2 regions of the Streptomyces sp. TN58 genome follow, and region 2 is predicted to be linked to the other one. Evidence: riboswitches for the same ligand, from Rfam matches in the RefSeq annotation. Region 2 holds a riboswitch; the other holds the start of a gene.

Region 1 (17,879 bases), 1.7 Mb from region 2:
AGCTGGCTGCCGTACGGCTCCGGGACCGCGATCGAAACGCCGAGCGTTACGGTCCCCACGTGTCTCTCCTCCGTCTGTCCCTGTGGACTCCTGCCGCCCCAGTGTGCGGCCAGGACCCCTCTTCGTGCCAGAGCCGTCTTTCCGCAGGTGCGTTCGTCAGTGCTTGGCGGGCAGCAGACCCAGCCGGTCGTACGCCTGCGCGAGGGTCTCCGCGGCCACCGCGCGGGCCTTCTCCGCGCCCTTGGCCAGGATGGAGTCCAGCGTCTCCGGGTCGTCCAGGTACTCCTGGGTGCGCTGCTTGAAGGGTGTGACGAAATCGACCATCACGGCCGCCAGGTCCGTCTTCAGCGCGCCGTAGCCCTTGCCCGCGTACTTCTCCTCCAGGGCGGGGATCGACTCGCCCGTGAGGGTGGAGTAGATCGTGAGCAGGTTGCTGACGCCGGGCTTCTTCTCCGTGTCGAAGCGGATCTCGGCCTCGGTGTCGGTGACCGCGCTCTTGATCTTCTTCTCGGTGACCTTGGCCTCGTCGAGGAGGTTGATCAGGCCCTTGGGGGACGACGCCGACTTCGACATCTTGATCGCCGGGTCCTGGAGGTCGTAGATCTTCGCGACCTCCTTGACGATGTGCGCCGCCGGGAGGGTGAAGGTCTGGCCGAAGCGGCTGTTGAAGCGCTCGGCCAGGTCGCGGGTCAGCTCGATGTGCTGGCGCTGGTCCTCGCCCACGGGGACGGCGTCCGCCTGGTAGAGGAGGATGTCGGCGACCTGGAGGATCGGGTACGTGAAGAGGCCGACGCTGGCGCTGTTGACGCCTCCCTTGGCGGACTTGTCCTTGAACTGCGTCATCCGGCTGGCCTCGCCGAAACCGGTGATGCAGTTCATCACCCAGCCGAGCTGCGCGTGCTCGGGGACGTGGCTCTGGATGAAGAGCGTGCAGCGCTCCGGGTCCAGGCCGGCGGCCAGCAGCTGCGCGGCGGAGAGGCGGGTGTTCGCGCGCAGGTCCTTCGGATCCTGGGGCATGGTGATCGCGTGCAGGTCGACGACCATGTAGAAGGCGTCGTGCGTCTCCTGCAGGGCGACGTACTGGCGAATGGCTCCGAGGTAGTTCCCGAGGTGGAACGAACCGGAGGTGGGCTGGATGCCGGAGAGCGCGCGAGGACGATCAGAAGCCATGGTCCCATTCTCTCAGGTACGGGGGCGGGCTCGTGCCCGTCCTCGCCCGGATCCCTCCCCCGCATCTCAGCCCCGCCGGCGTTCGAGGCGCGGGGGCCCGGGGGCAGAGCCCCCGCAACTCAGCCTCGCCGGCGTTTGAGGCGCGGGGGTCCGGGGGCAGAGCCCCCGCAACTCAGCCTCGCCGGCGTTCGAGGCGCGGGGGTCCGGGGGCAGAGCCCCCGCAACTCAGCCTCGCCGGCGTTTGAGGCGCGGGGGTCCGGGGGCAGAGCCCCCGGCAGCGGCGCCGCGGGGTTACGACAGCGGCAGGCCCGGGGCCGGGAAGGCTGCCATCAGGTCCCGCACCTCCGCACGGATCAGCTTCAGCGGGGTTTCGTCCTGCTTCGCGGCGGCCTCGACCGCGCGCGCGATCCAGTCCGCGACCACCGGCATGTGCTCCACCGACAGCCCCCGCGACGTCAGCGACGGCGTACCGATCCGCACCCCCGAGGGATCGAACGGCTTGCGCGGGTCGAACGGCACCGTGTTGTAGTTCACGACGATCCCCGCCCGGTCCATCGCCTTGGCCGCGACCTTGCCCGGCACCTCCTTGCCCGTCAGGTCGATCAGGATCAGGTGGTTGTCCGTACCGCCCGACACCAGGTCGAAGCCGCGCTCCAGCAGGGCCGCGGCCAGCGCCTTGGCGTTGGCCACGACCGCGTGCGCGTAGCGGACGAAGGACGGCTGCGCCGCCTCGTGCAGCGCGACCGCGATGCCGGCCGTCGTCTGGTTGTGCGGACCGCCCTGCAGGCCGGGGAAGACCGCCTTGTCGATCGCCTTCGCGTGCTCCTCGCGGCACATCAGCATCGCGCCGCGCGGACCGCGCAGGGTCTTGTGGGTCGTGGTGGAGACGACGTCCACGTGGTCTGCCGGGGACGGGTGCGCGCCGCCCGCGATCAGGCCGGCGATGTGGGCGACGTCCGCGACCAGGACCGAGCCCGCCTCGCGAGCGATCTCCGCGAAGGCGGCGAAGTCGATGGTCCTGGGCAGGGCCGTGCCGCCGCAGAAGATCACCTTGGGCCGCTCGGCGAGGGCCAGCTCGCGCACGGCGTCGTAGTCGATCAGCCCGGTGTCGGCGCGGACGCCGTACTGCACGCCGCGGAACCACGAGCCCGTCGCCGAGACGCCCCAGCCGTGCGTCAGGTGGCCGCCCATCGGCAGCGCCATGCCCATGACGGTGTCGCCGGGCTTCGCGAAGGCCAGGTACACGGCCAGGTTGGCCGGGGAGCCCGAGTACGGCTGCACGTTGGCGTGGTCCACGCCGAACAGGCCCTTGGCCCGCTCGATCGCCAGGGCCTCCACCCGGTCGATGTTCTGCTGGCCCTCGTAGTAGCGGCGGCCGGGGTAGCCCTCGCTGTACTTGTTCTGCAGCACGGTGCCGGAGGCTTCGAGGACGGCGGCGGAGACGTAGTTCTCACTGGGGATCAGGCGCAGGGTCTCCGCCTGGAGGACTTCCTCCGCGGCGATGTGGGAAGCCAGTTCGGGGTCGGTCGCGGACAGGGCGGGATGGCGGCTCGCGGACATGGCGGGCTCCTCCGGGGTCGATGTGATCGGTACCCCGCGAGGCCCAGGCGAGCGGCCCTGTATGCGGTCGAGCGCGCACGACTCCCCCGGAGTTGGTTCTCCGTACGCCAGTCGCCGTGCGTATCGAACACCCTAGATGAGCGAGTCCGCGATGTGGCCCGCGGGGAGGTTTCCTCGCCCGGGATACGAGCGACGATAAGAGGGTGACGCCACCCTCGTCACCGCTGCACCGCTTCACCGCTGCACCGCTTCACCGCTTCACCGCTTCACCGGCCAGACGGACGATCGGAGACCCCGTGTCGACAACAGCTGATGCCATCCGCTCCGCCGACGCGCACAGCGCGCACAACTACCACCCGCTGCCGGTGGTCGTCGCGTCCGCGGAAGGCGCGTGGATGACCGATGTGGAGGGCCGCAGATACCTCGACATGCTCGCCGGTTACTCCGCGCTCAACTTCGGGCACGGCAACCGCCGTCTGATCGACGCCGCGCGCGCCCAGCTGGAGCGGGTGACCCTCACCTCGCGCGCCTTCCACCACGACCGCTTCGCCGACTTCTGCGCCGAACTCGCGGCACTGTGCGGCAAGGAGATGGTGCTGCCCATGAACACGGGCGCGGAGGCGGTGGAGACGGCCGTGAAGACGGCCCGCAAGTGGGGCTACGAGGTCAAGGGCGTCCCGGACGGCCACGCCAAGATCGTGGTGGCCGCCGACAACTTCCACGGGCGGACCACGACCGTCGTCTCCTTCTCGACGGACCACGACGCCCGCGACCACTTCGGCCCGTACACGCCCGGCTTCGAGATCGTCCCGTACGGGGACCTCACCGCGCTGTCCCACGCCGTCACGGAGAACACCGTGGCCGTGCTGCTGGAGCCGATCCAGGGCGAGGCCGGGGTGCTGGTCCCGCCCGCCGGGTACCTGCGCGGCGTACGGGAGCTGACCCGCGAGCGGAACGTGCTCTTCATGGCCGACGAGATCCAGTCGGGGCTCGGCCGGACCGGGAAAACCTTCGCCTGCGAGCACGAGGGGGTCGTACCGGACGTCTACATCCTCGGCAAGGCGCTCGGCGGCGGCGTCGTGCCGGTGTCGGCGGTGGTCGCCGACCGGGACGTGCTGGGGGTGTTCGGGCCCGGCCAGCACGGGTCGACCTTCGGCGGGAACCCGCTCGCGTGCGCCGTCGCGCTGGAGGTGATCGCGATGCTGCGGACCGGCGAGTTCCAGCAGCGGGCCACCGAACTGGGCGACCACCTCCACCGTGAGCTGGGCATGCTCGTCGGCGGGGGCGCCGTGACCGCCGTGCGCGGCCGCGGGCTGTGGGCGGGCGTCGACATCGACCCCTCCCGCGGCACGGGCCGGGAGATCTCCGAGAAGATGATGGAGCGGGGCGTGCTCGTGAAGGACACCCACGGGTCGACGATCCGCGTCGCCCCGCCGCTGGTGATCACCAAGGAGGACCTGGACTGGGGCCTGGAGCAGCTCCGGTCGGTGCTGTCGGCGTAGCGGTCCGTCAGGCGGTCCTCAGAGGATGACGTGGGGCAGGAAACGGGCGTACTCGTCCGTGACCGGCCCCGCCGACTCGCGGATCCCGAGCCCCGCCGCCTCGTCCTCGACGACCCACGCGCCGAGCACCACCCGGTTGCCGTCGAAGTCGGGCAGCGGGGCCAACCCCTGGAAGCAGTACCGCTCCCCTGGCTCCGGCACGAACGGCACGCCGTCCGGGCCTGGCTCGTGCAGGGTGACGCCGGCGCCCTCACGGCCGAGTAGCGGCTTGGCCACGTAGCCGGCCGAACCGGGCTCCGCGAGCTCGCGCGGCCCGTCGAGATAGGCGGGCAGCAGGTTCGGGTGTTCCGGGAAGAGCTCCCACAGGATCGCGAGCAGCGCCTTGTTGGAGAGCAGCATCTTCCACATCGGCTCGATCCAGCAGGTGGTGCCGGAACCGCCGCCGTGGTCGTAGGTGCCGAGGACCTGCGGGCCGAACTCGTCCGTGGCCAGCCACTCCCACGGGTAGAGCTTGAAGCAGCTGCGGATGAAGCGGAGCTTGTCGTCGACGAACCGGCCGGACAGGCTGTCCCAGCCGATCTGCTCGACGGACAGGGCGTGGGTCTCCAGGCCGGCCTGGTCGGCGGTCTCCTGGAGGTAGGCGACCGTCATCAGGTCCTCGCCGAGCTCGTCGGTCTCGGAGTGCGCGAAGTGCAGCGGGCCGGGCGCCAGCAGCTCCGCCTGGCGGCGCCAGGCGTCGACGAGGCGCTCGTGAAGGGAGTTCCACTGGTCGGCGCCGGGGAACCGCTCCTCCATCCAGAACCACTGCGGGCTGGCCGCCTCCACCAGGGAGGTCGGGGTGTCCGCGTTGTACTCCAGCATCTTGGCCGGGCTGCCGCTGCCGTCGTAGCGCAGGTCGAAGCGGCCGTAGAGGGAGGGCTGTTCGGCGCGGCGGCGCCACGACTCGGTGATCAGCGCGGCCAGCTTGGGGTCGGTGATGCCGAGGTCGGCGAAGCGGTCGTGCTCGACGATGTGCGCGGCCGCGGCCAGGCACATGGCGTGCAGTTCCTCGACGACGTTCTCCAGCGCCTCGACCTCCGGCAGGGAGAAGGAGTAGTAGGCGCTCTCGTCCCAGTAGGGGCGCAGCGAGTCGTCCGGGTAGCGGGTGAGGGGGTAGATCAGCCCCTGCTCCTCGACCGTCTTCTGCCAGCCGGGTCGGGGCTCGATGGTGTGCCGCTGCATCGTGCGATCAGCCGCCGCTGGAGCTGGAGTGGCCGCCGATGCCGCCGCGGGTGACGGCGGACTTGTCGAAGCTGCCGCCGGTGACCTTGCCGTTGCTGACGACGCCGCCGTAGTAGTACGCGCCGGTACCGCCGGTCCTGCACTCCTTGCTGTTCAGGTGCTCCAGCGTGGAGCGCGACGCGCACCGGCGGTCCGGTTCGTCGCTGCTCCCGCAGGCCACGAGGGTGGCCGCGAGCAGGCCCATGCCTCCGAGGGCGACGGCGCCCGAGCGCATTCGGCGCTGGTTGGTGCTGCTGATGTCCATGTCTGCTGCTCCCCCTGAGGCCTGGCGTGCTCCCGACAGACTAGAACGCGGTCCCCCGACGATGGAATCCGGCCGCCGTGAGATCCGTGACCTAGAGTCAGTTCGTGCTGATTGGGATGATTTGCGCCCTGGGCGCGGCGGTGTGCTTCGGCACGGCGTCCGTACTGCAGGCCGTCGCGACGCGGGCGGTGGAGCCGGGCAGCGGGTCCGGGGTGGACGCGGCGCTGTTCCTGCGGGCGGCACGGCAGTGGCGCTACGTGCTGGGCCTCGGCCTGGACGCGGCCGGATTCGTACTGCAGATCATCGCGCTGCGGCACGTGCCGATCTACGTGGTCGGGGCCGCGCTGGCGGCCAGTCTCGCGGTGACGGCGGTGGTCGCCTCACGGCTGATGGCGGTCCGGCTGTCCACGGCGGAGTGGTGCGCGGTGGGCGTGGTGTGCGCGGGGCTGCTGATGCTGGGGCTCTCCGCGGGGGAGGAGGGCACCGGCACCGGCTCTCTCGCGCTGAAACTGGGGCTGCTGGCGGTGGCGGCGCTGGTGCTGCTGGCCGGGGCGGTCGCGGGCGGGCTGCCGGACGGGCCGCGAGCCCTGGTCCTGGGCCTGGGGTCGGGCACGGGCTTCGGCGTGGTCGAGGTCTCGGTGCGGCTGATCGACTCGCCGTGGGACTTCGCGAACCCGGCCCTGTACGCGCTCCTGCTGGGCGGCGCGGCGGGGTTCCTGCTGCTCACCTCGGCGCTGGCGCGCGGCTCGGTGACGGTGGCGACGGCCGGCCTGGTGCTCGGCGAGACCGTCGGTCCGGCGGTGGTGGGCGTGGTCTGGCTCGGCGACCGCACCCGGGAGGGCCTGACGTGGCTGGCGGTGACGGGCTTCGCCGTCGCCGTCGCCGGCTCCCTGGCCCTGTCCCGCTTCGGCGAACCGAAACAGCCACCGGCCCCAGCGCCACCACCTGGCTGAGCGGAGCCGAGTTTCCCGCCTGCCGCGCCGCTGCGGGGCTCCGCCCCGAACCCCGCGCCTCAAACGCCGGCGAGGCTGGATTCGCCGGCCGTCCGGCGATTTTTCCAGCCCCGCCGGCGTTTGAGGCGCGGGGGTTCCGGGGGCAGAGCACCCGCAGCGGCGCGGCACCGGGTCCGGGCAGAGCCCGGGATTCTCCAGCCCCGCCGGCGTTTGAGGCGCGGGGGTTCCGGGGGCGGAGCACCCGCAGCGGCGCGGCACCGGGTCCGGGCAGAGCCCGGGATTCTCCAGCCCCGCCGGCGTTTGAGGCGTGGGAGTGCGGCGGGGCACCCGAAGGGTCAGGGCAGGGCGGCGGCGAGCGCCGCAAGGGTCGGCGACCAGGCGCTGTCCGACGGCGTCCCGTAGCCGACGACCAGCGCGTCCCGCGGCGCGACCTCCGCCTGCGGGTGGCGGAAGGCGCCGAGGCCGTGCAGGGCCAGGTCCTGCCAGGCCGCCGACTGCAGGACCGACCGCTCCGTGCCCGCCGGAAGGTCCAGCACCGCGTGCAGGCCCGCCGCGATCCCCGAGACCCCCGCCACCCGGCCGGCCACCGCCGCCACCAGCTCGTCGCGGCGCCGCCGGTAGCGCAGCCGCATCCCGCGCACGTGCCGGTCGTACGCTCCGGACTCGATGAACTCCGCCAGCGTCAGCTGGTCCAGGGCGCTGGAGGCCCAGTCCGTGTACCCCTTCTGCGCGACCACCTCCTCCACCAGCCCCGGCGGGAGCACCATCCAGCCGATCCGCAGCCCCGGGGCGAGGGACTTGCTGGCCGTGCCGAGGTAGGCGACCCGGTCCGGGTCCAGGCCCTGGAGGGCGCCGACCGGCTGCCGGTCGTAGCGGAACTCGCCGTCGTAGTCGTCCTCCAGGATCAGCCCGCCGGTGGTCCTGGCCCAGTCGACCGCCGCCGCCCGGCGGGCCGGGGTCAGGGCGGCGCCGGTCGGGAACTGGTGGGCCGGGGTCAGCAGGACCGCACCCGCCGCCGCCGTCAGCTCGCCCGTCCGGGCCCCCTCACTGTCCACCCCGAGCGGTCTGGTCCGCAGCCCCGCCCGCACCAGCTCGTCCCGGTGGAAGTCCAGCCCGTACCCCTCCACGGCGACCTCCCGCACCCGCCGCGCCCGCAGCACCGCCGCGAGCAGCTTCAGCCCGTGCAGGAAACCGGCGCACAGCACGATCCGGTCCGGGTCCGCGTACACCCCGCGCGCCCGCGCCAGGTATCCGGCGAGCGCGCGCCGCAGCTCGACGCGGCCGCGCCCGTCGGTCGCGTAGCCGAACGCCTCGTTCGGGGCGGCGGTCAGCGCCCGCCGGGCCGCCGACAGCCAGGCCGCACGCGGGAAGCCGCCCAGGTCCGGGGTGCCGGGGACCAGGCTGTACGCGGGCCCGCCGCGGGCGGGGCGCCGTACGGGGGCCGCTGCCGCGGGCCGGCGCGGGCGGGCCCGTTCGGCGACCCGGGTCCCGGAGCCCTGGCGGGCCGTGAGCCAGCCCTCCGCGACGAGTTCGGCGTACGCCTCGGCGACGGTGTTCCGCGCGATGCCCAGGTCGGCCGCGAGGGTCCGGGAGGACGGCAGCCGGGTGCCGGCCGCCAGCCGCCCGCTGCGCGCGGCCTCCCGCAGCGCCTCGGTGAGCCCGGCCCGCAGACCGCGCCCGGCGGAGAGGTCCAGATGCAGGTCGGCTCCGAAAGTGGCCCAAGGATCCTTCATGGATTTGGACCATACCGGCGGGCCGCCCCACTCCTAGTGTGGATCACATGACAACCACCGCCGAGAACCGGCAGACCCACTCCCACAGCCACGACCACGCCCCCGAGCACACCCCGCGCATGCACATGGCGAAGCTCGCGCCCGAGGTCTACAAGGCCGTCCTGGCCCTGGAGATCGCCTCCAAGAAGGGCCTGGAGCCGTCCCTGGTCGAGCTCGTCAAGATCCGGGCCTCCCAGGTCAACCACTGCGCCTTCTGCCTGGACATGCACACCAAGGACGCGATCGCCGCGGGCGAGAGCGTCGAGCGGATCGTGCAGCTGGCTGCCTGGGAGGAGTCGCGGCACTTCTACACCGAGAAGGAGCTCGCCGCGATCGAGTTCACCGAGGCCGTCACCGTCCTGACCGACGGCTTCGTGCCCGACGAGGTGTACGCGAAGGCCGCGGCGCACTTCGAGGAGCGCGAGCTGGCCCAGCTGATCGCCGTCATCGCGACGATCAACGTGTGGAACCGCATCGGTGTCACCACGCGCATGGTGCCGGGCCACTACAAGCCGGGCATGTACAAGAGCTGACCGGACCGGAGGCCCGGCCGGGAGGCCGGGCCGGGCCGGCAGCCGGCCCCTCAGCCGGTCAGCCCGTCAGCCGGTCGGCCGGAACGCCGCCAGCGCCGCCGCGTGGTGGTCCTGGGTGGCCTGCCAGTCGGCGACCGGGCCCGCCGTCAGCACCGCCCACTTGCCGCCGTCCGCGGCGACGAAGACCCGTTCGACCCCGCGCCGCACCCCGCGCGACTCCTCGCTGTCGTACTGGTAGACGAGCTCCGCCGCGTCGGAGCTTCCCGGCACCGGGCCGACGCTGATCTCCTCGTACCCGCGGGTGCCGCCCCGCAGGTAGGTGGAGGCCTGCTGGACCGCCTTGAGCGGGGTGAGCTCCGGCTCCGACACCCGGAACACCTGGATCAGCGCGCTCCGGTCCGCCGAGCGGTAGAAGACCCCCTCCTTGATCTCCTCGCGCACCCAGCCCGCCGGAACGGCGATGGTGAAGCCCGCCGGGTCCTGCTTGGTCTCGTGGGCTCCGGCGCCGGGCCCGGTGCCCGTGGGGCTCGGGGTGGGCGTCCGGGACGGTCCTGCGCCGGTGGACTGGCCGGCGGTGGGCGTGCCCGTGGCTGTGGCTGTGCCGTCGCCGGACTCCGTGGGAGCCCCCGAGGTCACCGTCCCGTTCTTCTCCCCCGCGTGGTCGGCGTCGCCGGTGTCCCGGGCCACGAACCACACGGCGGCCGCGCCGATCGCCACGGACGCGACCGCGATGCCCGCCGTCGCCGGGGTCACCCACCGGCCGCGCGGCCTGTCGGCGGGCCCGGGGCCGGGCGGCGGGGGCACGGCTGGCGGCCCGTACGGCGCCGTGGGCACGGTCGGCGCCGTGGGCGCGTTCGGCGGCTGCGGCGGACGCGGCGGCAGGCCGGGGACGGTGCCAGGCGGAGGCCCTGCCTGAGGCCCGGCCGGGGGCACCGCCGCAGGCCCGGCCGGGCCCTTGTCGACCACCCAGCGCTGTGCCTGCGCGTCCCAGCGGCGCGGGCCGGTCGGCGGCTGTGCCGGAGCCACTGATCAGCCTCCCAGCGCGCCGAGCAGGCTGCCCAGGGCAGCGGCCGCGCTCACCGTCTCCACCAGCGGGGCCCACCGCTCCAGCGCCGCGCGGAGCCGGCCCACCAGGCCGGGCCTGATCGTCTCCGCGCCCTCCAGTTGCTCGGCCACCCCGTCCAGTTCGGCGTCGAGCGCGGTCCGGTCGGCGCCCCGGGGCGCCTCCCGTACGAGCGCCTCGCGCAGCGAGAGCACCGCCTCCAGCAGCTCCGCCGCGCCGGGTGCGGCCGCTCCCGTACCACCCTGCTGGACGGTGTTCGTGTTGTGCGAACCGCCGACGCTGACCGCGCTGCCGTGGATGTTGCCGAACCGCACGGTGGGCTCCTGCGCTCCCCCGTCACCTGTGGCCATGACTCCCCCTGTGTGTGCTGTTGTGGTTGCCGGTGCCGCCGACGCTGATCGAGCTGTTGCTCACGTCCCCGAAGTGCGCGTTGATGTGGACGTCGGCCTGGCGTGCGAAGGCCTCGGTGTACCAGCCGTTCTCGTCGAGGACGACGGTGATGCCGGCGACGATCCGGTCCTGAACGGTTTTCAGATACCGGTCGAGGTCCATGAGGTGGAACAGCGAGCCGTTGTCCTGCGCGGCGAGTTCGCGCACCGAGGCGCGCGGCCCCTCGGGGCGGGCGCCGCCGTGGCCGCCGGAGGCGATCCGCCACCAGCTCGCGACGCCACGGCCCAGGGTGACCAGGGACGCCGTGAACGAGCCGGGCGTGTCCCGCAGGGCCCAGACCGCCTTCCCGAAGCGGCTGTTGTTGAGGTAGCGGTGGGCGTCCGCGTCCGCGTTGTGGAAGGCGACGTGGACGGGCAGCAGCACGTGCGGAGCCACCTCCACCATCATCATCCCGCCCTGCGTGTGGACCCGTACGAACACGGTGACGACCAGGTTCTCGTCCCAGCCGCCGACGCGGACGCGCAGGAAGTACCGGCGGCGTTCGCCGCCCTCCTCGACGGCGGCCGCCCGGTGCGCCTCGAAGTCGGCCCGCAGCTGCGGGCCTTCGTCGCGGTGGTCCAGGCCGCCGCCCGGCAGGAACACGCAGCTGTCGACGACCAGCTCGCGCAGGCGGTCCAGTACGGCGGCCTCGGCCTGCGGCGAGCCGTGCGGCGAGGGCACCCGCAGCCGGTCCAGCAGGGGCACGATGCCCTCGATGATGCGGGCGTTGGTGAGCGGCTGCGGTCGGCGGCCCGGTTCGAGGTCCTCGCGGGGGCGCAGTTCGAAGGACACCTGCCAGGGGCGGTACGGATCGCCGGCCCCGACGAACGGGTCGTTGATGTCGTACAGGACCATCGGCGAGTGCTGCTCGTGGAGGATGCGCTGCCGTACGCGGGCGAACCGTACGCCCTGCTCCGCTTCCGCCGGGTCGGCGGACCGGTGGGCGTACCGCTCCCGGTTGAGGTCGGTGGCGATGGTGCGGGCGACCTGGCCGCGCTGGAGTCCGACGAGGGCGACGACCCCGGCGAAGACCGCCGGGATCCATCCGATGACGAAGCCGGCCGCCGGGCCGCCGAGGCCCTGGGAGAAGAGCAGCGCGCCGAGTCCGACGGGACCTGCGTCCTCGTCGCCGAAGGCGCCGAGAAGGGCCAGCCAGATCCCGAGGACGAGGACCACGATGACGGCCAGGTTCCACCAGGCGTAGATCCGCACCACGAGGGCCAGCAGGCGCGGCAGCAGTCCGGAGCGGGCCCTGAGCCAGCCGGCGAGGCTCAGCAGCAGGAACGGCAGGAGCACCACGGCGAGGGCGCCCCCGGTCAGAAGCGACCCCGCGAACCAGGCGCCGAGTATGCCGAGCGCCCAGCCGAGTTCGGCGCGGCGGGCGCGCAGGGCGTGGGCGAGGACGCGCGAGGCGTCGAAGCCGTAGGAGGGCGCGACGATGCGCTCCTCGTGGACGTACAGCTCCTCGATGACGCGGTCGCGGTACCCGGCGTCGAGGTAGGTGCCGGCGCACAGGAAGCGGCCGGCCTCGCTGACCGCCGGGTCGACAGGCGGACGGCCACCCGGGGGGTCGTGCTGCGGGTCGCCTGCGGGCTGACGGGGAATCGGGCTCTCGGTCACCGACCGACCTTAGATTTCCCTTACACCTTGCGACAGGCGCAATCACGCCAAAGCGCCCCGGCCTGTGAGGACCGGGGCGCTTCGGTTGGTGCGGTCCGCCGAGGTGGCGGGGGTGTCCGCGCTCCTCGGGGAGGAGCGACGGGTCAGATCAGGCCGAGCTCGCGGACGGCGTCGCGCTCCTCCGACAGCTCCTGGACGGAGGCGTCGATGCGGGCACGGGAGAACTCGTTGACGTCCAGGCCCTGGACGATCTCGTACTTGCCGTCCTTGCAGGTGACGGGGAAGGAGGAGATCAGGCCCTCCGGGACGCCGTAGGAGCCGTCCGACGGGATGCCCATCGAGGTCCAGTCGCCCTCGGCGGTGCCGTTGACCCAGGTGTGCACGTGGTCGATGGCGGCGTTGGCGGCCGAGGCGGCGGAGGACGCGCCACGGGCGTCGATGATCGCGGCGCCGCGCTTGGCGACGGTCGGGATGAAGGTGTCGGCGAGCCACGCCTGGTCGTTCACGACCTCGGCGGCGTTCTTGCCACCGATCTCCGCGTGGAAGATGTCCGGGTACTGGGTCGCCGAGTGGTTGCCCCAGATCGTCAGGCGCTTGATGTCGGAGACGGCGGCACCGGTCTTGGCGGCCAGCTGCGAGATCGCGCGGTTGTGGTCCAGGCGGGTCATCGCGGTGAAGCGCTCGGCCGGTACGTCCGGGGCGGCGGCCTGCGCGATGAGCGCGTTGGTGTTGGCCGGGTTGCCCACGACCAGGACCTTGATGTCGTCCGCGGCGTGGGCGTTGATGGCCTGGCCCTGCGGCTTGAAGATGCCGCCGTTGGCGGCGAGCAGGTCGCCGCGCTCCATGCCCTTGGTGCGCGGGCGCGCGCCCACGAGCAGCGCGACGTTGGCGCCCTCGAAGCCCTTGTTCGGGTCGTCGAAGATGTCGATGCCGGCGAGCAGCGGGAAGGCGCAGTCGTCGAGCTCCATGGCGGTGCCCTCGGCGGCCTTCATGCCCTGGGGGATCTCCAGGAGGCGCAGCTTGACCGGCACGTCGGCGCCGAGCAGGTGACCGGACGCGATACGGAAGAGCAGCGCGTAGCCGATCTGGCCGGCGGCGCCGGTGACGGTGACATTCACAGGAGTGCGGGTCATGGCCTTCTCCGTTAGACAGCTGGCGGTGGGGCGTCCCTGCCCCATGTGCTGGAGGACGCCGCTCCCCTGTAAATCTTGACGTGAAGAGACATCCGCGATCAGGCTATCCGACCCGGGCGCGGCCCAACCCCCGGGTCCCTGTGGTGCGTGGCACACGCACCCCGGCGTTTCGAAGGCGCAGCCGCTTCCCGGACCTCCGTTCGACCGGCTGGAATCCGCCCCGACCGGCGCGTTCAGCGCACGGTGAAGCGGACCGCGCTCTCCAGGAACGGGATCTCCAGCCACGGCTTGGGCTCCATCACCAGCGCGAGCAGCGTGATCGCCACGCCCAGCACCCCGTAGGTGATCATGTCGGTGAAGCGGGAGCGGACCGCGAGCATCCCCACGGAGGGCAGCACGCGCCGCAGCACCGACGCCGCGATCAGGGCCACGCCGATCACCAGGCATCCGACCCGGGCCTGCCCCAGCGCCGTGGTGAGCAGGCCCACCGCGGTCGCGGCGAGCACGCTGAGCATCGGCCACTGGCGGGCGGGCGTGGACACGGCGCCCGGAACGGCGCGGCCGCTGCCCTCGGGGCGGGCCGTGTCGCGCGTGACGGACGGGAAGCGGCGGGACTTGGCGGCGCCGCTCCCGTTCACGTGCCCGGCGCCCGGTTCAGCCCGCACGGCCGGTCCGCTCCGCCGCCTCTACGACGTTGACGAGCAGCTGGGCACGGGTCATGGGGCCGACACCGCCCGGGTTCGGCGAGATCCACGCCGCGACCTCGGCGACGCCCGGGTGCACGTCGCCGACGATCTTCCCGGCCTCGTCGCGGCTGACGCCCACGTCGAGCACGGCCGCGCCGGGCTTCACGTCCTCGGGCTTGACCAGGTGCGGCACTCCGGCCGCGGCGACGATGATGTCCGCCTGGCGCAGCAGCCCGGAGAGGTCGCGCGTACCGGTGTGGCACAGCGTCACGGTGGCGTTCTCGGACTTGCGGGTCAGCAGCAGGCCGATGGACCGCCCGACGGTGATTCCGCGGCCGAGCACGACGACGTGCGCCCCGTTGATCTCGACGCCGTGGTGGCGCAGCAGTTCGACGATCCCGTACGGGGTGCAGGGCAGCGGGCCCGGCTCGTTCAGCACGAGGCGGCCCAGGGAGGTGGGATGCAGGCCGTCGGCGTCCTTCAGCGGGTCCATCAGCTCCAGGACCCGGTTGGTGTCGATGCCCTTGGGGAGCGGGAGTTGGACGATGTAGCCCGTGCACCGCGGGTTGGCGTTGAGCTCCCGCACGACCTCCTCGATGTCCTCCTGGGAGGCGGTCGCGGGCAGTTCGCGCTGGATGGACGCGATGCCGACCTCGGCGCAGTCCTTGTGCTTGCCGTTGACGTACCAGCGGCTGCCCGGGTCGTCGCCGACCAGCAGGGTGCCGAGGCCGGGGGTGGTGCCCCGGGCCTTCAGGGCCGCCACACGGGCGGTCAGTTCGGACTTGATCGCGGCCGCGGTGGCCTTGCCATCGAGAATCTGGGCGGTCATGCCTCCATCCTCCCGGATGAGGTGGCCGTGGTTCCAGTCAAGGCGCTCGCGGGACCTCAGGGTTCATTGCACTTGCACAACAAGTGACCGCCCGTAGGCCAACCGGCTGGACAATGGCTCACCGGTCCGACGACGATGAAACGACTGATGTGCCGCGGGCAGTGCCGGGGGGCGGACCGCACCGTGCAGGATTCCTCCGTGCTCATGGCCGTGCGTCCCCGCATTTCCACGGAGGAACACCCCAGATGAGTTTCGGCGACCCGCACAACCCGTACGGACAGCAGCCCCCGCAGGGCCAGCCCGGTTACGGCTACCCGCAGCAGGCACCGCAGGGCATCCCGCCGCAGGGCGGCTACGCCTACCCGCAGCAGGCGCCGCAGGGCTACCCCGGCGGCCCCGCGGGCTACCCGGGCGGTCCCGGCGGCTACCCGGGCCCCCACATGGAGATGCCCGGCGGCGTGAAGGCGGCCCGCGTCATCCTCTTCATCCTCGGCGGCCTCCAGGTGCTCGGCACGCTGCTCGCCCTCGTGGGCGGCGCCCTGTTCGCCGCCGCCTTCTCCGACTCCGGCGACTCCTACGGCAGCAGCACGGACGAGGCCGTCGCCCTCGGCGGGGCCGTCATCTTCGTCATCGTGGCGGTGGGCCTGGCCTTCTCCCTGTGGGCCATCCTCACGGCCGCCAAGCTCGGCAAGGGCCGCGGCGGGGTCCGCGTCTCCGGCATCGTCTACGGCTCGCTGCTCGCCCTCTTCAGCGGCCTGGGCCTGCTCGTCAACCTGGCCGCGATGGGCGGGAGCGGCACGCCGGTCGGCGGCATGATCCTCTCCACGCTGCTCAACGGGCTCATGACCGGACTGGGCATCTGGGTCATCGTCGGCCTCGCCAAGGCGGGCGACTACTTCCGACGCCCGCAGTACTGAACCGGCTGCCGTACGCGCACGGCGAAGGCCGCGACCCGCAGTGCGGGTCGCGGCCTTCGCCGTGCGGGAGCCGTGGCTCAGTGGAAGAAGTGCCGCGTGCCGGTGAAGTACATCGTCACGCCGGCCTTCCGCGCGGCCTCGACGACCTGCTCGTCACGTACCGAACCACCCGGCTGGACCACGGCCTTGACGCCCGCTGCCGTCAGGATCTCCAGCCCGTCCGCGAAGGGGAAGAAGGCGTCCGAGGCGGCGTACGAGCCCTGCGCGCGCTCGGCGCCGGCCCGCTCGACGGCCAGCTTCGCCGAGTCGACACGGTTGACCTGGCCCATGCCGACGCCGACCGAGGCGCCGTCCTTGGCGAGCAGGATGGCGTTCGACTTGACGGCCCGGCAGGCCCGCCACGCGAAGGCCAGCTCCGCGAGCTCGGCCGGGGACAGGGCCTCGCCGGCCGCCAGGGTCCAGTTGGCCGGGTCGTCGCCCTCGGCCTGGAAGAGGTCCGAGTGCTGGAGGAGCGCGCCGCCCGAGACGGGCTTCAGGTCACCCGGCTGGTGCGGGGTGCCGTCGACCTTCAGGACGCGGATGTTCTTCTTCTTCGCCAGGACCTCCACCGCGCCGTCCTCGTAGCCGGGGGCCGCGATGACCTCGGTGAAGATCTCCGCCACCTGCTCGGCGAGCTCGACGGTCACCGGACGGTTGACGGCGATGACACCGCCGAACGCCGACAGCGGGTCGCAGGCGTGCGCCTTGCGGTGGGCGGCGGCGACGTCCGCGCCGACGGCGATGCCGCACGGGTTGGCGTGCTTGATGATCGCCACGCACGGCTCTTCGTGGTCGTAGGCGGCGCGGCGCGCGGCCTCGGTGTCCACGTAGTTGTTGAAGGACATCTCCTTGCCGTGCAGCTGCTCGGCGTTGGCGATCCCGCCCGGCTGCCCGTCCGTGTAGAGGGCGGCGGCCTGGTGCGGGTTCTCGCCGTAGCGCAGGGTGGACTTGCGCTCCCAGGCGCCGGCGAGGAACTCGGGCAGCGCGCCCTCCTCGCCCTCCGGGGCGTAGGCGTTCGTGAACCAGGAGGCGACGGCCACGTCGTAGGCGGCGGTGTGCTGGAAGGCCTCGGCCGCCAGCCGCTTGCGCGCGGTGAGGTCGAAGCCGCCGCCCTGGGCCGCGGCGATGACGTCGGCGTAGCGCGCGGGGCTGGTGACCACGGAGACCGACGGGTGGTTCTTGGCCGCGGCGCGGACCATCGAGGGCCCGCCGATGTCGATCTGCTCGACGCACTCGTCGGCGGTGGCACCCGACTGGACGGTGGCCTGGAACGGGTACAGGTTGACGACGACGAGGTCGAAGGGCTCCACGCCCAGCTCTGCGAGCTGGTTGCGGTGGTCCTCCAGGCGCAGGTCGGCCAGGATGCCGGCGTGCACGCGCGGGTGCAGGGTCTTGACGCGGCCGTCCAGGCACTCGGGGAAGCCGGTCAGCTCCTCGACCTTGGTGACGGGCACACCGGCGGCGGCGATCTTCGAGGCGGTGGAGCCGGTGGAGACGAGCGCGACGCCCGCCGCGTGCAGGCCGCGGGCCAGCTCTTCCAGTCCCGTCTTGTCGTAGACGCTGATCAGCGCGCGCCGGATCGGCCGCCGGGTCGTGGTCGGGTCGTTGCTCGCTGCGGTCTCTGCGGCGGTCACTGGATTGTTACCTTTCGTCCCTCAATGCGGTAGCCGTGCCGGGCCAGGCGCCCCACGACATCGACGAGCAGCTTGCGCTCGACTTCCTTGATGCGCTCGTGCAGAGCGGCTTCGTCGTCCTCGTCCCGGACCTCGACCACACCCTGGGCGATGATCGGACCGGTGTCCACGCCGCTGTCCACGAAGTGGACCGTGCAGCCGGTGACCTTCGCGCCGTACGCGAGCGCGTCCCGTACGCCGTGCGCGCCGGGGAAGGCGGGGAGGAGGGCGGGGTGGGTGTTGACGAAGCGGCCGCCGAAGCGGTCGATGAACTCCTTGCCCACGATCTTCATGAAACCGGCCGACACGACGAGGTCCGGCGCGTACGCGTCGGTCGCCTCGGTGAGGGCGGCGTCCCACTCGACCCGGCTCGCGTAGTCCTTCACCGGGCAGACGAAGGTGGGGATCCCGGCCTTCTCCGCCCGCTCCAGGCCGGCGATGTTCGCGCGGTCGGCCCCCACGGCGACGACTTCGG
Region 2 (13,507 bases):
GGCCGTACTCGGCGGCGGGGTGGCCGGGATGACCGCGGCGCACGAGCTCGCCGAGCGCGGCTACGCCGTCACCGTGTACGAACGCCGGGCGCTCGGCGGCAAGGCCCGCAGCATGGACGTGCCGGGCAGCGCACGCGGCGGCCGCAGACCACTGCCGGCGGAGCACGGCTTCCGCTTCATCCCGGGCATTTACCACAACCTGCCCGACACCATGCGGCGCATCCCCTTCCCCGGCAACGCGAACGGCGTGTGGGACAACCTGGTGGCCCCGCCGGAGATGATGTTCGCCCGCGCCGGCGGCCGCGAGGACCTGCGCGGACCGATCCCCTGGCCCGGCCACTCCCCCGCCCCCCTGACACCCGACGAGGTGCGGCGCGCCCTGTCCGGGATCCTGCAGACCCTGTTCCGGCTGCCGCTGCACGAGACGGCGTACTTCGTCGACCGCGTACTGGTCTTCCTGACCAGCTGCGACGAGCGGCGGACCGAGGTCTGGGAGCACACCCCGTGGTGGGAGTTCACCCGGGCCGGGCGGATGTCGAACGAGTACCAGCGCATCCTGGCCGTCGGCATCACCCGCAACATCGTGGCGACCAAGGCGGAGGAGGCCTCCACCCGCACGGTCGGCACCCTCGGCGAGGCCTTCGTCTTCAACCTGCTGGGCCGCGGGGCGGACGGCCCGCCGGACCGGATCCTCAACCTGCCGACCAACGAGGCGTGGATCGACCCGTGGGAGGCCCGTCTGCGCTCCCTGGGCGTTGAGTTCAGGATCGGCTGGACCGTACGGGAGGTGCAGTACGGGGGCGGCCGGGTCAGCGGGGTCGCGGTCGAGGGCCCCGACGGCGCCCGGCACACCGTGACCGCCGACCACTACGTCAGCGCACTGCCCGTCGAGCACGCCCGGCGCACCTGGAGCGCGGGCCTGCGGGCCGCCGACCCGATGCTGGGGCGCTGCGACAGGCTCCAGACGGACTGGATGACCGGCATCCAGTTCTATCTGACCGAACGGGCCCCGCTGGTGCACGGCCACCTCAACTGCATCGACTCGCCCTGGTCGTTGACGGCCATCCAGCAGGCCGAGCACTGGCCGTCGCGGGACTTCCCCGCCGACTACGGCGACGGAGCCGCGGTCGACTGCCTGTCGGTGGACATCTCCGAGTGGGACAAGCCGGGGATCCTGTACGGGAAGACGGCCAAGCAGTGCACCCGCGACGAGGTGGCGCGCGAGGTGTGGGCCCAGCTGAAGGCCTCCCTCAACGACACCGGCAAGGTGCTGCTGTCGGATGCGAAGCTGCACTCGTGGTTCCTGGACCCCGGCGTGGACGGCCTCGGCACCCCGCACCCCACCAACCAGGACGAGCTGCTGATCCACCCCGTCGGCACCCTCGCCAACCGGCCGAGCGCGGGCACACGCGTCCCGAACTTCTTCCTCAGCGGGGACTACGTCGCCGTCGACATCGACCTCGCGACGATGGAGGGCGCCAACGCCTCGGCCCGCGCAGCCGTCAACAGCCTGCTGGACCGCGACGGTTCGACGGCCCCGCGGTGCACGGTCCGGGCGATGTACCGGGCACCGGAGATGGAGGCCGCCAAACGGCACGACCTGTGGCGCTACCGCCTCGGCCTGCGCAACCTCTTCGATGTCGGGTGATCACGGCGAGGCAGACACGGCCCAGGGGTCCCGGCCCGGCGGGCTCGGCTACCGTCGAAGCCATGACCACCTCGACACCCGCGGTCGGCGCCCTGCTGCGCACCTGGCGGCAGCGGCGCGGGATCAGCCAGCTGGAACTGGCCGGACGCGCCGACTCCTCGTCCCGGCACATCAGCTTCATCGAGACGGGGCGGTCCCGGCCGAGCGAGGAGATGGTGCTCCGGCTCGCGGACCACCTCGACGTCCCGATGCGCGAGCGCAACTCCCTCCTGCTGGCGGCGGGTTACGCTCCGCGTTATGCACAGACGGCGCTGGACGACCCGTCGATGGAAGCCCTGCGCGAGGGCATCGAACGGCTGCTGACCGGCTACGAGCCCTATCCCGCGCTGGTGGTGGACGCCACGTACGACGTCGTCGCCGCCAACCGGGGCATCGTGATGCTGCTCGACGGCCTGCCGGCGCACCTGCTGACGCCGCCGCTGAACGCGATGCGGATCACCCTGCACCCCGAGGGCCTGGCCCCGAGGATCCGCAACCTCGCGGAGTGGCGGGGCCACCTGCTCGCCCAGATGGAACGCCAGATCGCGCTGGCCCGCTCCGAGCCGCTCCGGGCGCTGTACGAGGAGGTGTCCGCCTATCCGGTGGCCGAACGCGCCGCCGGGGTACCGCGCGAGCCGGTCCCGTACCTCGCGCTCCCGCTGGTCATCGAGCACGACGGCCACGTGCTCTCCTTCGTCTCGTCCATCGCGACCTTCAACACGCCGATGGACGTGACCGTCGCCGAGCTGGCCATCGAGACGATGCTCCCGGCCGATCCGGCGACGGTGAAGTACCTGCGTTCACTCGGCGACTGAGCGCAGGGCGAGCTGCTGGAGCACGGCGAAGCCGGCGACGGTGAGGGCCTGCGCCGGGATCCACACGGTCCCGGCGAGGGTCGGCGAGAACCACACGACGAGGGCCACCAGGCTCAGCGCGGCCCAGGCGTAGTTGGTCTCGACGACCGCCTTCACCGCGAGCACCGGGGGCCGGCCGCGCGAGGCCAGCAGGCCGACGGCGGCGCCGTAGAGCACCAGCAGGACGCCGAGGGCCAGGAGCAGCCCGGCACCCACCCCGAGCAGCCGGCCGAGCGGGGCGGAGAAGGCGACGTAGGCGAGGCCGTTGCCGGTGGTGACGACGGCGTCGAGGGCGAGGAAGCGGCGCAGGGCGAGCTGCGGGACGGTGGTACGGGCGAAGCCGGCGAGCAGGGTCGCGGACATGGGGGATCAGCCTCCGTCGAGGTCGAACGGCCGGGTGGGAGCCGGGCCCGGAGCCGAGTGCGCGGCCCCGGAACCCGACGCCCCCACTGTGCCGGGCGCCCCCGCGGGGGTCGATTACCTCCGGGGTCATGCCAACGGTTCTTGAGGTGGACGTCAGGAAACATTGGGGGTTCCCGTGGTTCGGCCGGGGGCGGGGGGCTAGGCTGCACGCAGCCGATCCACTCGAACGCCTTGTCGACATATGGAGATTCAGCCGGTGCGAGCCGCCGCCCGACCCGACCTCGCCGCGATCTGGCGGCGCGTCGGGGCACTCGCGGAGCGGTGCGGCCGGGACCCGGCGGAGGTGCTGGCGGTGGAGCGGCTGAGCCACCTGTCCGGCGTCGAACCCCGGCGGATCCCACCGGTGGTGGCGGGCACGGCCGCCGGCGTGCCGCTGGAACGGCGGGTGCACCAGCGGTTCCGACTGCTGCGCGCGACCCGCCTCGACAAACACGGCCGGGAATGGCCGCTCGCCGCCATCGCCCACGACTTCGGCGCCCCCGGCGCCTCCCTCGGCCCGCTCAACGCGGGCACCGGGATGCCGCGGCTGGGGCACGCGGCCGGAGTGCAGCGGTTCTTCGGCGTCTACGCCGGCTTCCTGCTGGCCGACTGCAAGAGCGCGGTGGAACGCGCCCTCGCCCTGTCCGCCACCACCGTCTCCGACGGCCGGGAGGACCTGGAGCACCTCTCGTACCTGACCGGCCTCTCGCTGCAGGCCGTCCGGCAGACCCTCGACGGCAGGCCGCCCCGGCTCCCCCTGAAGGAGCAGGTGCACCAGCGGTTCGCCCACCTGCGGCGCACCAGGCCTCGGGAGGACGGCCAGGCCCATTCGCTCACGGCCATCGCCCGGTCCTTCGACGCGTCGGGGCAGTCGCTGACCCGCCTGGCCCAGGGCGAGGGCATGCCGAACCTCGCCGCGGCCGCCGGGATCCAGCGCTTCTACGGCGTCGACGGCGGTTTCCTGCTCGCCGACGACACCGAGGCACTCGCCACGGCGCTCGCGCTGATCGAGGGCGAACTGGAGTGCGTGGTACGGGAGCAGGAGAATCCGATGCTGGCCGTGCTGCGCGCGCACGACGTACGGAGCATCGTCACGCGCGCCGGGCGGCTGTCGCCCCAGGGGTGGAAGTCGCTGGCCGACCACCTGGACGACCTCCTCGCGCGCGAGGGGCAGCTCGGGCTCCCGGGCACGCAGGGCGGGGCGCCGGGGCACGGGGCCGCCGCCGAAGGCTCCGGCACCGGGGGCTCGGGCACCTGGGGAGAAACACCATGATCGGGGCGCCTGCGCCGACCGCGCGCAATGCCGCGGCACCGGCCGGAAGAGGGGCTTCCACACCACCTCGTCACCGCCCGGCGGCGTCCTGCGCCGCCGCCTGCCGTCGCCCCGGGAGCTGCGCCGGCCCGGGGCGGTCGAGCGCATCGAGTCCTCACTCGGCTGGGGAGGCCCCGTGCCACGCGTGACCAGCACCAGCCAGTCGCCGCATTCCCCCGCCGATGCCCTCAGCACGGCCCTGACAGAGAGCACGCCACGATGAACCAGTCCTCCCCGCCCCGCCACGCCGTCGTCATAGGCGGCAGCCTGGCCGGCCTCCTGGCGGCCGCTGTCCTCGCCGAGCACGCCACGGTCACCGTCATCGACGCCGACCCGCTGCCCGAGGGTCCGGCGCCGCGCCGCGGACTCCCGCAGGCCCGGCACACCCACCTGCTGTGGTCGGGCGGCGCCCGGGCCATCGAGGGGATCCTGCCCGGCATCACGGGCGACTGGACGAAGGCGGGCGCCATCCGCCGCAGCCTGCCCACCGACCTGGTCACCAAGACCGCCCAGGGCTGGATCCCGCGCTGCGGCGAGAAGCAGTTCAACATCTCCTGCAGCCGCGACCTCCTCGACTCGGTGGTCCGCGCCCGGGTCACCGCCCTCGACGGGGTCACCACGCTCCAGCAGAGCCGCGTCCGGGGCCTGGAGGGCACGGCGGCCCGGATCACCGGCGTCCGGGTCGACACCCCCGAGGAGCGGGACCGGCTGGTGACGGCCGATCTCGTGGTCGACGCGAGCGGCCGCGGATCGCGTGCCCGGACCTGGCTCCAGGCGCTCGGAGTGAGCGGCATCCGGCAGGCCGGGGTGGACTCCGGCCTCGTCTACGCCACCCGGATCTTCGAGGCCCCGGCCGGCGCGCACGAGATGGGCTTCCCCATCGTCAACGTGCAGTCCGACCCACGGGTGCGCGTGCCCGGCCAGACCGCGACGATCGTGCCCATCGAGAACGGCCGGTGGCAGGCAACCCTGTCCGGCACCCGCGGCGGCCAGCCGACCGGCGACCCCGACGCGTTCATCCCGTTCGCCAAGTCCGTGCGCGACCCGATCGTCGGCGAGCTCCTGGAGCACCGCAGGCCGCTGACGGACGTCGCCGTCACCCAGGGCACCGCCAACCGCCGCGTCTACTTCGAGAAGGCCGAGCTGCCCGACGGCTTCTTCGCCGTCGGCGACTCCGTCGCCACCTTCAACCCGCTGTACGGGCAGGGCATGACCGTCGCCGCGCAGGGCCTGCTGGCCGTACGCGACCTGCTGCGGGCGAAGGGCCTGGCCCATCCGGGGATCGGCCGGGAGGCCCAGCGCGCGATCGCCCCGCAGGTCGCCACCGCGTGGGAGCTCGCCACGTCGCAGGACATCCTGTACCCGGGCGCCACCGGGATGAAGCCGCGGGCCGGCACCGGCCTGCTCAACGGCTACGTCAACCGGCTGATGACGGGGGCCACCACGGACGAGGCGCTCACCGCCGCCCTGTTCAACGTCCTCACCATGAGCACCGAGCCCACCCACTGGCTCCGCCCGTCGGTGGTGTGGCACGTGGCGCGCGCCTCCGACCGGGGCGCGCTGAAGGCGCCGCCGCTCACGGCGGCGGAGCGGGCCGTCGCCGGACTGGACCCGGCCCCCGGCGCGAAGGCCCCGACCGGGAGCACGGGTGCCGCAGGCACGGCTGCCACGGGCACGGGAGCCGGGGGCACGGGAGCCGGAGCCGCCCCCACCGGCGCGGCGGGCGATCCGGTCGGCCCCGCCGACCCCGTCGGACAGGCCCGGTGAGCCCGGGTGCGGGCCGGACCGGTGGCTGAGCCGGGAAGCGCACCGCCCCGGACCGGAGTCCGGGGCGGGTGAGCGGGCAGACGGGCCGACGGGCCGACGGGCAGACGACTCAGAGGTCAGCGAGGTCCAGCCCGGCCTGCGCGGCGGCGGCCCGTACGGTCTGCTCCAGCAGGACGGCGATGGTCATCGGGCCGACCCCGCCCGGCACGGGCGTGATCAGCGAGGCCCGGGCCGCCGCCGACTCGAAGTGGACGTCGCCGACGTTGCCCTCGTTGTAGCCGGCGTCCAGGACCACCGCGCCCGGCTTGATGTCCTCACCCCGGATGAACTCGGCCTTGCCGACGGCGGCGACCAGCACGTCCGCCTGGCGCACGACGGAGGAGAGGTCGCGGGTGCGGGAGTGGCAGTAGGTGACGGTGGCGTTCTGCTCCAGCAGCAGCATCCCGGCCGGCTTGCCCAGGATCGCACTGCGGCCGACGACGACGGCGTGCTTGCCGGTCAGGTCCACGTCGTACTCGGCGAGCAGGCGCATGATGCCGCCCGGCGTGCAGGAGACGAAGCCGGGCAGGCCGAAGCCCATGGCCGCGAACGAGTGCATGGTGACCCCGTCCACGTCCTTGCCGGGGGCGATGGCCTCGAAGGCGGCGCGCTCGTCGATGTGGTGCGGGACGGGATGCTGGAGCAGGATGCCGCTGATCTCCGGGTCCTCGGAGAGCGCCGTGATCGCCGCGACCAGCTCCTCGGTCGTGGTCGAGGCCGGCAGCTCGACATGGCGGGAGGTGATCCCGGCCTTGGCGCAGCGGTTCTGCTTCATCCGGACGTAGGTGACGGAGGCGGGGTCCTCGCCGACCAGCACGGTCGCGAGGCAGGGCGCCGTGCCGGTGCGCTCGGTGATCTTCGCCGCGAGGGCGGCGGTCTGCTCGGAGATGCGGCGGGCGAGGGCGGTGCCGTCCATCAGCTGGGCGGTGCCGGCGGCGGGGGCAGGCTGGGCAGTCGTCACGGGGTCTCCTGAACGTCGCTGCGGATCGCGGTTCGCCCAGGCGCGCGGCAGTCGGCGTACGGGAGGTCCTGAGGTACGCCGGGCCGCTCCCCGGTGGTGATCCACCCGAACGCCAGTCACGGCCCGCCGACCACTGTAGTCGACCAAACCGGTGGTCGCCCGGCGGCCGACCTGCGACGATCGGTACATGACGCGTACTTTCGACCATCTTGTCGCCGAGGCCGAGTCCGTCTCCGTGGACGGCTGGGACTTCTCCTGGCTCGACGGCCGCGCCACCGAGCAGCGTCCTTCCTGGGGCTACCAGCGCCTGATGGCCGAGCGCCTGGCCCGGGTCCGGTCCGCCCTGGACATCCAGACCGGCGGCGGCGAGGTCCTGGCGGGGTCCGGCCCCCTGCCGCGCCTGACGGTGGCCACGGAGTCGTGGCCGCCCAACGTCGAGCGGGCGACGAGACTGCTGCACCCGCTGGGCGCGGTGGTGGTCGCCGACTCCGACGAGCCGCCCCTGCCCTTCGGCGACGAGGCCTTCGAGCTGGTGACCAGCCGGCACCCGGTGGCCATCTGGTGGGACGAGATCGCCCGGGTGCTGACGCCGGGCGGCACATACCTCTCCCAGCAGGTCGGCCCGGCGAGCGTCTTCGAACTCGTCGAGTTCTTCCTCGGACCCCAGCCGGAGGAGGTCAGGCGGGCACGGCACCCGGACGACGCGGTCGCGGACGCCACGAAGGCGGGTCTCGAAGTGCTGGACCTGCGTTCCGAGCGGCTGCGGACGGAGTTCCACGACATCGGGGCGGTGATCTACTTCCTGCGGAAGGTGATCTGGATGGTGCCCGGCTTCACGGTCGGGCAGTACCGGGACCGGCTGCGCGAGCTGCACGAACGGATCGAGCGCGACGGACCGTTCGTCGCACATACCGCACGTTTCCTCATCGAAGCCCGCAAATCGGGCTGACGCCGGGGGCGGACGGGTCCACGCCGTTTCCGGTTGCCCGGCGGCAGCGTGGCGCAGGTCACTCAATTCAGCGCGTAACGAATCGACTCGGGCATGCGATGAACCGACAGGTGTCCTCGCGCGGCCCGGAATACAGACCCCCCTCGGGTCTGTTTCCCGAGTTCGCGCGATGATGTCCCGCCCACCTCCTTATCTGTTCGCAACGAGAGGCTCCTTGTGTCGCTCAGCCCGTCCCGTACGTTCCCTCCGGAGATCGCCGAATCCGAGGCCCTGGTAGCGCTCGTCGAGCGCGGCCGCGAGCAGGGTCACATCAACGGTGACGACGTGCGCCAGGCCTTCGAGGCCGGCCGCATCCCGGTGGACCAGTGGAAGCGGGTCCTGCGCAGCCTGAACCAGGTCCTCGACGAGGAGGGTGTCGCCCTTCACGTCAGCGCGGCCCCCGCCACCAAGGCTGCCGCCAAGAAGCCCCGCAAGGCTGCCGCCGCCCCCGCCCGCACCGTGGCCAAGAAGGCCGCCGCCGCGCCCCGCCCCATCGGTGCCCGCAAGACCGCCGCCACCGCCGCGGCCACCACGGTCACCTCCACGGCTTCGGCGATATCCGCTCCGTCGGCCGCCGCCGCGGCTGCGGAGGCGGCGCCGGCCGAGGCCGCCGCCGAGCCGAAGAAGCGCACGGTCAAGAAGACCGCCGCCAAGAAGACCGCCGTGAAGAAGACCGCCGCGGCGAAGAAGACCGGTGCCAAGGACGCCGACGAGGGCGAGACCCCGGTCGTCGAGGGCGAGGACTGGGCGGCCGAGGACCTCGTCGACGAGGCCGAGGAGGAGACCCCCAAGGCCGGCGCCCAGGGCTTCGTGCTGTCCGACGACGACGAGGACGACGCCCCGGCCCAGACGGTCATGGTGGCCGGTGCCACCGCCGACCCGGTCAAGGACTACCTCAAGCTCATCGGCAAGGTGCCGCTCCTCAACGCCGAGCAGGAGGTCGAGCTCGCCAAGCGCATCGAGGCCGGCCTCTTCTCGGAGTACAAGCTCGAAGAGGAGGAGGACCACAAGCCCGCGTTCAAGCGCGAGCTGGAGATCCTCGTTGAGGACGGCCGCCGTGCGAAGAACCACCTGCTGGAGGCCAACCTCCGCCTCGTGGTCTCCCTCGCCAAGCGCTACACCGGCCGCGGCATGCTCTTCCTGGACCTGATCCAGGAGGGCAACGTCGGCCTGATCCGCGCGGTGGAGAAGTTCGACTACACCAAGGGCTTCAAGTTCTCCACGTACGCGACCTGGTGGATCCGGCAGGCGATCACGCGTGCCATGGCCGACCAGTCGCGCACGATCCGCATCCCCGTGCACATGGTCGAGATCATCAACAAGCTCGCCCGTGTGCAGCGCCAGATGCTCCAGGACCTGGGCCGCGAGCCCACCCCGGAGGAGCTGGGCAAGGAACTCGACATGACCCCCGAGAAGGTCATCGAGGTCCAGAAGTACGGCCGCGAGCCGATCTCCCTGCACACCCCGCTGGGTGAGGAGGGCGACAGCGAGTTCGGTGACCTCATCGAGGACTCCGAGGCGGTCGTGCCGGCGGACGCCGTGTCCTTCACGTTCCTCCAGGAGCAGCTCCAGTCGATCCTGGGCACGCTCTCGGAGCGCGAGGCGGGCGTCGTCTCGATGCGCTACGGCCTCAACGACGGCCAGCCGAAGACCCTCGACGAGATCGGCCGCGTGTACGGGGTGACCCGTGAGCGCATCCGCCAGATCGAGTCGAAGACCATGTCGAAGCTGCGCCACCCGTCGCGCTCGCAGGTCCTGCGCGACTACCTCGACTGAGCCTGCTCCTGTACGAAGCCCCCGCCCCGCCGTCCGGCGGTGCGGGGGCTTCGTCGTGACGGGCCACGCGTCCCGCACCGCCGTGACGGGCGGGGGTCAGGACAGGCGGAAGACCGGGCCTTTGGGGGTGAAGGGGAGGGTGGCGGCTTCGGGGATCAGGAAGGCGTGCTCGCGGGGGATGCGGAGGGTGTCGCACCAGCCGTCCGTGATCACCAGCAGCGGAGCCGCCGGTGGGAAGTCGTCGGCCCGGTGGAGCAGGTCGACGCCCGGCTGGAGGACGGTGCCGCCGCGGCCGCGGACCCGTACGCGGCCCGCGATCTCCGCCGGCGGCACATAGCCCGCGTCGTACGGCGCCGCGTCGCAGAACACCACGCGCGCCGCCGGTACGTCGCGGGCCTCGGCGTACGAGGCGATCGCGCCCAGCGCCTTGCCGAGCAGGGCGGCGTTCATCGACCCGGAGGTGTCCAGGACCACGCCGAAGGTGCAGCGGGCGGTCTCCTCGGGCGGGAAGTACCGGCCCGCGCGCGGGATGTCCGGGGTGGAGGCCTGGCGGCGCGCCGGGCGGGCGTAGGAGCGTACGGCCTGCGGCCTCGGCACGTACTCGTCGAACCAGCGGGCGAGCCGGGCGTCCCACGGCACCGGCGGGTGGGCCAGGGCCCGGATCTCCTGGACGAGCCCGGCGGGCAGCAGCCCCCGCCCGCCGTGTACGTGCAGGTCGAAGCCCTGGACGAGGCCGCGCCGGTAGAACTCGTCGAGGTCGGCGTAGGGGCGCCCCGCGCCGTGCGCGAGGGGCTCGCCCAGGATGTCCCCGGCGCCTCTGCCCCGCAGGGTGGCCAGGCGCCGCATCCGGCGCAGGTCGGTGGCGATCCGGTCGTAGACCTCCTCGACGGACAGCCCGCGCAGCGACGGGTCGTGCAGCAGCCCCTCGGGCATGCTCCCGATCCGCATCTCCACCAGCCAGTCGTTGACCACGTAGTCGGCGGCGACGTTGTGCAGGTACGGGTCACGGGCGCCGCGGCGCCCGCCGTGGCGCAGGGCCGCGTGGAGCATCTCGTGGGCCAGGATGAACCGCCACTCCTCGTCGTCGAAGCTGCGCAGCGGGTTGACGTAGATCTCTCCGGCGGCGGCGCTGACGGCCGCGATGGAGATGTTCTGGGCGCGGGCCAGTTCGGCGTCGGCGACGACCGTCAGGCCGGCGGCGAGCCCGCCGAGGAGGGGGTAGGAGGACACGAACCAGTTCAGGGCCCGGTCCCAGGGGCGCTGCTCAACCCGCTCGCCGGTGGTCCGGTCGCGGCGGCCGCCGGCCACGTCCATGGCGGCGGAGACACTGCGGGTCAGGGCGGCGGCGAAGCCGGTCTGCCAGTCGGGCACGGTGGTGTCCCAGGTCCGCCAGGGGACCAGGACCTGGTCGGGGTGGCGGCCGGCCGTGCCACAGTGGTCGTAGGCGGCCGGGATGCCGTCGCGGCGCCAACGGGGGGCGAGCTCGTCCTCGTCGCCGCCGGGGTAGGCGGCGGGCAGTTCGTCCGGAGCGCGGCCGACGGGGAAGGTCAGCAGGAAGCGGTTGACGACCGTGCAGCGGGCGGCGAGGTCGAAGCGGTCCGGCTGGGGCCGGTCCTCGTCCTTGGCTGCCGGAACGTGGCCGAAGCCGAGGTGGAGCAGGGCATGGGCGATGGCCCACGCCCACTCGCGGGGTTCGGCCCGGCGGGTGGGGTGGACGTGGACGACGCCGTTGGAGGTGACGGCGGCCAGCCCGTCGGCCGGAGCCCGCGGGCAGCCGGACTCGCGGCAGACCTTCCCGTCGAGGGCGCCGAGGGCCGGGTTCCGCATGACCAGGGCCAGGCCCTCGGCGAAGGCCTGGGCGGCCGGGTCGGGCTTGGCCGCGGCCTTCGCCCGGGCCTTGGCGCTCCGGCTCACCGGCGGGCCTCCACCAGCCGCGGCATGTCGCGGGCCGCCTCGATCAGGAACCAGCCGGGCAGTACGGGCAGGCCGTCGGCGTCGTCGGCGATGACGGTCTGGGCGACCTCGACGGAGATCTCGGCGAGCTGGACGAGCAGCGACTTGAAGCGGTGGGTGTGCTGGCGCAGGGCGGGCGAGACGTGCTCCTTCTGCGCGGGGAGCTCCTTGAGCAGGCGGCCCCGGAAGGCCTCCGCGAGGTAGTAGAGCAGGTCGCGGTCCTGGAGCCGGGCGGGCCAGGAGGCGTCGCCCTTCAGGATGGCCTCGATGCCGAAGGTGTGGCGGACGATCTTGGCGTAGCCGCAGAAGGAGACGGCGTGCGCCGGGGTCAGGGTGCCGTGCGCGACCACCTTGAGGGTCTGCTCGTCCAGCTCCGCGCCGAAGGAGTGCAGGGCGTCGGAGAGCATGTGCCAGGAGCGCGGGGTGGAGAACGGCTCCTCGGTCTTGGGCGGCTGCGACCAGAGGTGGTCGGGGCGGTCGGTGAGGTAGTCGGTGACCCAGGGGTGGATGCCGTGCTCGCCGGCCCACACCAGCCAGTCGTGTGCGGACGCCTGGAGGTGGACGTGGGTGAGGCGGTTGACCAGGGCGGAGGCGATGGGCCGGGCCAGGGCGTTGTCCGTGGCGCGGTTGCCGGCGCCGATCACGATGGAGCCCGCGGGCAGCTCGTAGGAGCCGATCCGGCGGTCGAGGATCAGCGAGTAGAAGGCCTTCTGGACGTCCGGGCTCGCGGCGTTGAGCTCGTCGAGGAAGAGGCAGTACGGCTCGTCGCGGGCGATGGCCTCGGGCGGGCAGAAGACGGAGCGGCCGTCGCGGATCTGCGGTACGCCGATCAGGTCCTCGGGGGCGAGCTGCGTGCCGAGGAGGCTGACGCACTCCAGACCCAGGGAGTCGGCGAAATTCCGCACGAGCGAGGACTTCCCGATGCCGGGCGCCCCCCAGAGGAAAACGGGCCGCACGGTGGCGAGGCCGAGCAGCAGTTCGGGGATCTGGGCGGGGGTGACGGTGACGGCAGCCTGCACGGGCGGGGATGTCCTTCGGGGTGGGGCGGTGTGTGGTGCGGGCCAGTCTGGTCGCACCACACACCGTCCGGCATCCGGTTTTCCCGGGGCCGCAGCCCCGATCGACCGCCGCCCCGTTCACGCCTCCAGGAGGCGCTCGGGCTTCTCCTCGTTCAGGGCTTCCACGCTATCGCGCAGGTCAGGCGGCTGTCCGCTGCCTGCGTGCGGCCATCACCGCGTAGACGGCGACGCCCGCGAAGAGGAACAGCACGCCCTGGTAGACGGCGGCGTATCCGGAGCCCGCCACCAGCCACAGGGAGAAGCCGAAGGCGACGGCGGCCAGCGCGCCGTCGCGGGCCAGGCGGCCCCGGTGGACGCGTTCGCCCCGGCCGGAGAGCAGGAAGTAGATCTGGGCGGCGGTGGAGAGCAGGTAGGGCACGGTCGCGGTGAAGGTGGTGACGAGGACCAGGATCTCGAAGACGCCGTCGGAGCCGGCCGTGTAGTTGTAGACGGTCAGGGCGGAGGCCAGGGAGGTCGTGACGACGACGCCGACCACCGGGACGCCGCGCCGCTTCTTCTCGAAGGCGCGGGGGAAGAGCCCGTCCTTGGCAGCGGCGTACGGGGTCTGGGCGCTGAGCAGGGTCCAGCCGTTGAGGGCGCCCGCCATGGAGATGACGGCGGCGCAGGCGACGAGGGTGCCGCCCCAGGTGCCGCCGAACATGGCGTCGACGGCGTCGGTGAAGGGGGCTTCGGAGGCGACCAGCTTGTCG

What was found. Region 2 has a riboswitch for ZMP and ZTP ahead of BSL84_RS28020 (bifunctional 5,10-methylenetetrahydrofolate dehydrogenase/5,10-methenyltetrahydrofolate cyclohydrolase). Riboswitches for the same ligand answer to the same signal wherever they lie in the genome.
Region 1: it holds a riboswitch for ZMP and ZTP, as region 2 does, so the genes downstream of both, glyA (serine hydroxymethyltransferase) here and BSL84_RS28020 (bifunctional 5,10-methylenetetrahydrofolate dehydrogenase/5,10-methenyltetrahydrofolate cyclohydrolase) in region 2, are expected to answer to the same signal.

The regions. Positions count from the first base shown of each region.
Region 1 covers NZ_CP018870.1:4,486,897-4,504,775, reverse strand. The annotation lists gene BSL84_RS20555 (2'-5' RNA ligase family protein) at 1-59, opposite strand, end outside; gene trpS (tryptophan--tRNA ligase) at 157-1,170, opposite strand; gene glyA (serine hydroxymethyltransferase) at 1,462-2,730, opposite strand; ZMP/ZTP riboswitch at 2,765-2,855, opposite strand; gene rocD (ornithine--oxo-acid transaminase) at 3,027-4,232, shown strand; gene BSL84_RS20535 (glutathionylspermidine synthase family protein) at 4,251-5,453, opposite strand; gene BSL84_RS20530 (hypothetical protein) at 5,461-5,757, opposite strand; gene BSL84_RS20525 (hypothetical protein) at 5,862-6,710, shown strand; gene BSL84_RS20520 (PLP-dependent aminotransferase family protein) at 7,046-8,443, opposite strand; gene BSL84_RS20515 (carboxymuconolactone decarboxylase family protein) at 8,491-9,015, shown strand; gene BSL84_RS20510 (serine/arginine repetitive matrix protein 2) at 9,082-9,849, opposite strand; gene BSL84_RS20505 (hypothetical protein) at 10,045-10,428, opposite strand; gene BSL84_RS20500 (hypothetical protein) at 10,415-12,127, opposite strand; gene BSL84_RS20495 (malate dehydrogenase) at 12,271-13,260, opposite strand; gene BSL84_RS20490 (DUF3017 domain-containing protein) at 13,494-13,925, opposite strand; gene BSL84_RS20485 (bifunctional methylenetetrahydrofolate dehydrogenase/methenyltetrahydrofolate cyclohydrolase) at 13,915-14,775, opposite strand; gene BSL84_RS20480 (hypothetical protein) at 15,021-15,692, shown strand; gene purH (bifunctional phosphoribosylaminoimidazolecarboxamide formyltransferase/IMP cyclohydrolase) at 15,770-17,365, opposite strand; gene purN (phosphoribosylglycinamide formyltransferase) at 17,362-17,879, opposite strand, start outside.
Region 2 covers NZ_CP018870.1:6,211,779-6,225,285, reverse strand. The annotation lists gene BSL84_RS28045 (hydroxysqualene dehydroxylase) at 1-1,648, shown strand, start outside; gene BSL84_RS28040 (helix-turn-helix domain-containing protein) at 1,711-2,502, shown strand; gene BSL84_RS28035 (hypothetical protein) at 2,488-2,904, opposite strand; gene BSL84_RS28030 (hypothetical protein) at 3,146-4,216, shown strand; gene BSL84_RS28025 (NAD(P)/FAD-dependent oxidoreductase) at 4,475-6,022, shown strand; gene BSL84_RS28020 (bifunctional 5,10-methylenetetrahydrofolate dehydrogenase/5,10-methenyltetrahydrofolate cyclohydrolase) at 6,132-6,977, opposite strand; ZMP/ZTP riboswitch at 7,050-7,152, opposite strand; gene BSL84_RS28015 (methyltransferase domain-containing protein) at 7,210-7,971, shown strand; gene BSL84_RS28010 (RNA polymerase sigma factor) at 8,188-9,786, shown strand; gene BSL84_RS28005 (DUF2201 family putative metallopeptidase) at 9,883-11,700, opposite strand; gene BSL84_RS28000 (ATP-binding protein) at 11,697-12,758, opposite strand; gene BSL84_RS27995 (amino acid permease) at 12,937-13,507, opposite strand, start outside.